Regions from separate parts of the Pseudarthrobacter raffinosi genome, predicted to be linked through region 3. Evidence: riboswitches for the same ligand, from Rfam matches in the RefSeq annotation. Region 3 holds a riboswitch; each other region holds the start of a gene.
What was found. A riboswitch is a leader RNA that binds a small molecule or an ion and turns the genes downstream of it on or off. The one in region 3 is predicted to bind thiamine pyrophosphate.
Positions count from the first base shown of each region.

Region 1 (2,255 bases), on a different contig from region 3:
CGGGCCGTGCATTCCAGGAGTTCAAGCTCCGAGACGGCCGGCACCAGGACTTGGGCGTCACGCAGCAACTGATAGACGCCGCCGGCCGAGACAGCGGCGTCGCCCGTCCCTGCGAGGGCATCCTCTCGCTGCGTAGCCCCGATCACCACCGTGCCGTCCTGCCGGGGAACGATGTAGACCGGCACACCATGGACCATTCCGCGGACAGTGGAGGTGAGGAGCTGGCGCAGGTGCCGCGGAACAGCCAGCCGCAGGATGTCACCGTAGACGGGCCGCAGGGGCAGGTGCAGTCCAACCGGGAGGCCATCCAGCGACCCCGCCTGCAATCCGTTGGCCACGATGGTCTCCCCGGCCTGGACGCTTCCGCCGTGGGCGAGCCTCGCCCCGCTGACACGGCCGTCCTCCCAAAGAAGGGAAGCAGCCCGTTGGTCAACGGCGAATCCCCCGCGGGCACCTGCCACGGCTGTTCCTGCTCCCGGTTCGTGGATGGCCAGGACTTCCTGGAGGCACGCCACCAGCTTCCGTGGATCCACCTGGTGGTCGGCGGGGATGTCCAGGGCGCAGGATATGGCCGGGCTGAGCAGGGATTCCCTGGTCCTGGCCTCACGGACAGTCAGGGGTTCCACCACCAGGCCGCTGGCCTGCTGCACGGCCCGGAGGTCCATCAGCGCCCGGCGGTCCGCAGCGTCCGCGCCGATGGCGAGGGTCGGCGTCGTCAGATATCCGGTATCGCCAGCCCCGGCCAGGGCGAGGTCCGCCGCAAAGGCAGGCCACAGGCCGGAAGATGCAAGCATCAGCTCAAGGAGGTCTTCCTCCTGGTAATGCAGTTCGCTCACAGGGGCCAGCATGCCGGCGGCTGCCCAGCTGGCGCCGTTGCCGGGCGCGTCATCGATCAGCACGACGGAACGGCCGGATCGTCGGGCCTCCCAGGCTACGGCGTGGCCGATGACTCCGCCGCCGATGACTGCCACGTCGGCATGCAGGACGGCGGCGGTGCTGGCTGGTGCAGGCCCAGGTGGGCTGCTTATTGCGGGGGGCATATGTTCCTTCCCTACGCCGGTACTAGCCGGATCAGGTCAAGCGGTCGGCTCTGACGCCCTCTCAGCCCGGCCGCTTTGTGACGGCTGCAACGGGCTCCCGCAGTACCCGCCCAGTTTAGGGGACTTAGGCTGGTTTCCATGAACGCGCAATCCTTCGCCGCTGCAGGCACGCCCTCCGCCCCCTCCGCCGCTCCCGAATCCTTGACCGGAACAGACCCCGCCGGCGGCACAAACACCGGCCTCCCGCACAGCGTCAAGCTGTACCTGTGCACCGACGCGCGCCGGGACCGCGGGGACTTTGGCGAGTTTGTGGACGCGGCGTTTGCCGGCGGCGTGGACATCATCCAGCTCCGGGACAAGGCCATCGAGGCAGCCGAGGAGCTGGAGCTGCTGGCCGTGCTTCAGGCCGCGGCCGAACGCCACGGAAAGCTGTGGGCAGTCAATGACCGTGCCGATATCGCGCTGCTGTCCGGCGCCCCCGTCTTCCACATCGGGCAGAAGGATCTGCCGGTCGCTTCCGCCCGCACGCTGCTCGGGGCACCAGCCGCGATCGGCCTTTCCACGCACACCGCCGAGCAGATCGAAGGGGCCATCCGGCTGTCCGGTGGGCTGACTGACCAAGGCGGCCTGGACTACTTCTGCGTAGGACCGGTCTGGGCCACGCCGACGAAACCGGGCCGGGCCGCCGTCGGCCTTGACCTGGTGCGGTACGCGGCCGAAGCCGTCCGCGCTGCCGGTGGCACCCAGGCCACGCTGCCCTGGTTTGCCATCGGAGGCATCGATCTCGGCAACGTGGAGCAGGTGGTGGAGGCCGGCGCCGGCAGGATTGTTGTGGTGCGTGCCATCACCGAAGCCTCGGACCCCGCAGCGGCGGCCGTGGCACTTCTGGCGGCCCTGGACGCCGGCGCATCCTGACAATCCACCGCGTGGCGTGCGGCGGGCGTGCACGATCCGTGGAAATCGAGCTAACCTGATTTTCGTGTCACATCATAGGTTGGCCCCCAATGTCCACGAGCAGACGAACGACCTCGCGGCGGCGCTGAGCGCCCTGCGGACCGAGCTGGAACTGCCGGGGCCCTACCCGGCGGAGGCGGTCCGGGACGCGGAAGCGGCAGTGGCCGCGCACGAGTTGCCGGGTGCTGACCTGACGGAAGTGGCGTTCCTCACTATCGATCCGGCGTCGTCCACTGACCTGGACCAGGCGCTGTTCATCGA
Region 1 is NZ_JAMXBG010000012.1:8,403-10,657, reverse strand. Features, by position in the region: gene thiO (glycine oxidase ThiO) at 1-1,040, opposite strand, end outside; TPP riboswitch at 1,031-1,151, opposite strand; gene thiE (thiamine phosphate synthase) at 1,179-1,955, shown strand; gene NG697_RS12835 (RNB domain-containing ribonuclease) at 2,020-2,255, shown strand, end outside.
Region 1: linked by a shared signal. The riboswitch ahead of thiO (glycine oxidase ThiO) and the one ahead of thiD (bifunctional hydroxymethylpyrimidine kinase/phosphomethylpyrimidine kinase) in region 3 are both predicted to bind thiamine pyrophosphate.

Region 2 (2,255 bases), on a different contig from region 3:
ATGGCCCGCTGCGTGCCGCGGTTGGCGAGCACCTGGATGATAGTGCTGACGGAGGCCGAGATGAGCGCGAACGTCAGCGCCGAGCGAAGGCTCGTGGGGGTGTCTTCATCCCTGCCGGTCGGGGGCTTCCGGCCGGTGGACTTTTCCCATACGGTATTGACCATCTTGGTGCCGACGAATCCGGCGCCGAGGCTGATTGCAGTGCCGAGCAGCTTGATGAACAGGTTCATTCGTTGAACTCCTTTTGAGCGGATCCGGGATTGTCTTTAGCCTAACCCGCATGCATGGACTCCAGAATCTCCCGCAGGGCCTCCACCACGAGATCATGGTCCTGTTGCTGGGGCAGGCCCGAGACCGTTACCGTGGCCACTGCACCCACACCGGTGACGTAGACCGGGAAGCAGCCGCCGTGCGGGGCATAGGTGGACTCGTCGAACCAGCCGTGGTCCTCGATCCGGCCGCCGTGCAGCCTGCCGCGGAGGCCCACCAGCAGCGACGGGATCTCATACCTGGCGGCGGTGCGCTGCTTGGCCCGGACCCAGTGCTCGTTGTCCGGGGTGGCGCCGTCCAAGGCCACGTGGAACAGGACCTGGTCACCCTTGGTGATGTCGATCGCGATGGGCAGCTTCCGGCTCTTGCCCAGCTCCACCAGGAGCAGCCCGAGGTTGAGGGAGTCGTCCTTGCTGAAATGCGGAAACTGCAGCTCGTTGATCTCGGCTTCGACCCGGGCAATCAGGGCCTCAAGCAGCCCCGCCGGCTGGGGCACTGTCGAATCGGGATTGAACGCAGTCACAGTCGGGTTGTTGGCAGTCATGGCCCACAATCTACCCCGCCCGCGGTGTAAACTGGAGCACGCCCATCAGGGCAGATTTAATACGACAGGGGAGCGCCGCCGTCGGACATCACTGGCATTGCCAGGGAACCGCAGGTGGGCGCTGAGAGTGCGGACAGCCGCAGACCCTCGAACCTGATCCGGTTAGTACCGGCGCAAGGGAGTCGAGTTCTCGAAGTGTCCGGAAACGGCGGCAGCGCCGCACGCCGGGGCACTTTCCCCTCCTGTTCCTCAGGAGGACCAAAATGACAACTGCAGCAATCAAAAAGACCGGCAATACCTGGCGTGTTGTGGACATCGTGGTGGCGGCGCTCATCGCCATCACCGGCGGCGTGATCTTCTGGGCCTGGTCCCAGGGCGCCGGCATCGTCTCCGCCCCCATGAACGCCGTTTACCCCCCGCTGACCGGCCTGATCGCCGGTGGCTGGATGATCCCGGCAGTGCTGGGCATGCTCATCATCCGCAAACCCGGCGCGGCGCTCTTCTGCGAAGCGGTGGCCGCCACCGGCGAACTCATCATGGGCTCGCAGTACGGCGCCACCGTGCTGATCTCCGGACTCCTCCAGGGCCTGGGCGCCGAACTGGTGTTCTTCCTGCTGGTGTACGGCAACTTCCGGTTCAAGTCCTTCCTGCACCAGAAGTACAACCTCATCGCCGCGCTGCTGGCCGGTGCCGGCGCGGGCCTGTTCTGCGGCCTCAATGACTCGTTCCTGCCGTGGGGCTGGAACATCGCCTACGAGCCCGCCGACAAGCTCGCGTACATCGCGTTCTGCACCATCTCCGGCGCGGTGATTGCGGGCGCGCTGTCCTGGATCGCCACCCGCGGCCTGGCCAGGACCGGCGTGCTGAGCTCGTTCGCATCCCGGAAGGCAGCTTCGGAGCCCTTCTTCAACTGATGACCGCTTCCGACGCCGGCGCTTCCGGAGTACGCCCCGCCGCGGTGTCCGCCCGTGGCTGGGGCTGGTGGCATGCCGGACGTTCCGCCCCCGCCGTCCGGGGGCTCGACCTCGACATCGCTCCCGGCGAGCGGGTGCTGCTGCTGGGCCCATCGGGCGCGGGCAAGTCAACGCTGCTGCATGCGCTCGCAGGAGTGCTGGGGGATGAAGGGGACGACGCCGACGAAACCGGTTCGCTGCTGATCGACGGTGTGGTGCCGCGCGGGCAGCGCGGCCGCTCGGGACTGATGCAGCAGGATCCGGAAACGCAGGTGGTTCTTTCGCGCCTGGGCGACGACGTCGCCTTCGGCGCCGAGAACCTCGCCGTTCCGCGGGACGAGATCTGGCGCCGCGTCCATGAAGCGCTCGACGACGTCGGGCTGCGAAGTGCCGGGGGCGGCGGTTTGAACGCCGGCGGGCTCCCGCTGGACCACCCGACGTCGGCCCTGTCCGGCGGGCAGAAGCAGCGCCTGGCGCTGGCCGGGATC
Region 2 is NZ_JAMXBG010000010.1:107,227-109,481, reverse strand. Features, by position in the region: gene NG697_RS11870 (DUF4235 domain-containing protein) at 1-230, opposite strand, end outside; gene NG697_RS11865 (heme-degrading domain-containing protein) at 272-814, opposite strand; TPP riboswitch at 871-1,012, shown strand; gene NG697_RS11860 (ECF transporter S component) at 1,078-1,728, shown strand; gene NG697_RS11855 (ABC transporter ATP-binding protein) at 1,728-2,255, shown strand, end outside.
Region 2: linked by a shared signal. The riboswitch ahead of NG697_RS11860 (ECF transporter S component) and the one ahead of thiD (bifunctional hydroxymethylpyrimidine kinase/phosphomethylpyrimidine kinase) in region 3 are both predicted to bind thiamine pyrophosphate.

Region 3 (2,255 bases):
TCACCAAGAACAACCTCGAGGCAGCTGAAGAAGTGGTCCGGCAGCTCCGGCTCCGCGACATCGGCGGCATCATCGTTATCGACTTCATCGATATGGTCCTCGAATCCAACCGCGACCTTGTCCTGCGCCGCATGGTGGAATGCCTGGGCCGCGACCGGACCAAGCATCAGGTGGCCGAAGTGACCTCGCTGGGCCTCGTGCAGATGACGCGCAAGCGCATGGGCACCGGGCTTCTGGAAGTCTTCGGCGAGCAGTGTGAAACCTGTGCAGGCCGTGGAATTGTCACCCACGACGACCCCGTGGAACACCGCCGCGCCAACACGGTAGCCGCGGAGCACCACGTGCAGCGGGTTGACAGCCGCCCGGAAGCCCAGCGCACCGACAGCGTGCGGACTGACAGCCAGCGCCCGGACAGCCAGCCGGGTGGCCGCACTGACCGGAAGCGCCGTCGCGGACGGGGCGGCCAGCCGCTGGAAACAGCACCGGCAGCTCCGGTGCAGATCCACACGGTCCACCCGGAAGCCAGCGATGCCGAGCGCCATGCGAAGGCGGAGGCCACGCGGGCAGCGCTTGCGAACATTGCGGCCGCGGCCCACGCTGCGCATCTGCATGACGACGAGGTGGCTCACGCATCAGCTGCCGCGGGCCGGCAGTCTGCGGCTCCGGTGCCGGCTCCGGTTGGGCAGTCCGAAACGGACTCCAACGGCCGCCCGGCCGCAGTGCTGACATTCGGCGGCGAGCAGGTGGTGCTTCCGTTCGTGGCGCACCACGATGACCAGCCGCACGCACCTGCCCTGACACTTGACCGCCTCGCGGAGGCCTTCGCCCACCTTGGTGAGCGGGCTCCTGTAGCGGAGAGCACGCCGCCGGCAGTCCAGGCAACTGAAAGCCGGGCGGCCGAACCTGCCCGCCAGCAGCAGCCAGCCGCGGCGGAGAGGGATTACTCCGACCACACCGAGGAGCCCCGCGCCCGCCGTCCCCGGCGGAACCGGAGTGCCAGCCGTGCCCAGGGCGCAGCCAACGCCACGTCCGTAGAGCATCACGAAGCCGCTCCGGCGGCTGCCGCCGGACACACCCACGCCGCCAAGGCGCCGGAGCCCGTCAAGGCTCCTGTGGCCGACAAGCCGGTTGCCGCCAACGCGCCCATCATCCTGGGCGTAGGAGTTCCGGCCTCGGAGCTCTGACCAAGCAGTAGGGCAAGCCAATACAACGGCGCCTGGATGTGCCTGTGAATCACAGGCTGCGTCCGGGCGTCCGGCGTTAAGTCGCGAGGAACGCTAGGCTGGTGACTGACACGGGGTGCCGCGCAGAGAGCCGGCTGAGATCCACACCCGTTGAACCTGTCCGGTTAGCACCGGCGAAGGGATGTCTCCTTTGGCTTCAACTTCTGTCCTTCCTCCTGCAACGCCCGCGGCGGCTCTACAGGGATCCTCAGCAACCGGGGCTGAGGTCCTGCCCGCGCCAGGCCGGACTGCCAACGTCCAGGTGCTGCGTGACGTTCCGCGGGTGCTGTCCATTGCCGGATCGGACCCTTCAGGTGGCGCCGGCGTCCAGGCCGACCTCAAAAGCATCGCGGCTCTTGGCGGCTACGGCATGGCGGCCATCACCGCACTGACAGTCCAAAACACCCGGGGGGTCCAGGCGGTTCACGTTCCGCCTGCGTCCTTCCTGGGCCAGCAGCTCGATGCCATCAGCGATGACATCACCATCGACGCGGTCAAGATCGGCATGCTGGGCGACGCTGCGGTGATAGGCGTGGTCCGCGACTGGCTGGAAAAGGTGCGTCCCGCCGTCGTCGTTCTTGATCCGGTGATGGTGGCCACAAGCGGCGACCGGCTACTGCAGGGGTCTGCCGAGGCGGCCCTGCGGGAGCTGTTCCCGCTCGCGGACCTGATCACCCCCAACCTGGCCGAACTGGCCATCCTGGTGGGGGAGCCGCAGGCGAGGGAATGGCACGACGCGCTCGGGCAGGGACAGCGGTTGTCCGCCGCGACCGGTGCCACTGTCCTGGTCAAGGGCGGCCATCTCGACGGCGGTGCGTGCCCGGATGCCCTGGTCAACGCTGCCGGGCTGCTCGCCCAGGAAGTGGTGGAAGTGAGCGGGGACAGGATCCCCACGCGCAACAGCCACGGCACCGGCTGCTCACTGTCATCGGCCATGGCCACGGCCCAGGCCCGGTTGGGGGACTGGGAAGCCGCACTACGGCAAGTGAAGCCCTGGCTGGTGGGCGCGCTGCAGGCCGCTGACCAACTTGA
Region 3 is NZ_JAMXBG010000002.1:242,015-244,269, forward strand. Features, by position in the region: gene NG697_RS02930 (Rne/Rng family ribonuclease) at 1-1,184, shown strand, start outside; TPP riboswitch at 1,286-1,383, shown strand; gene thiD (bifunctional hydroxymethylpyrimidine kinase/phosphomethylpyrimidine kinase) at 1,366-2,255, shown strand, end outside.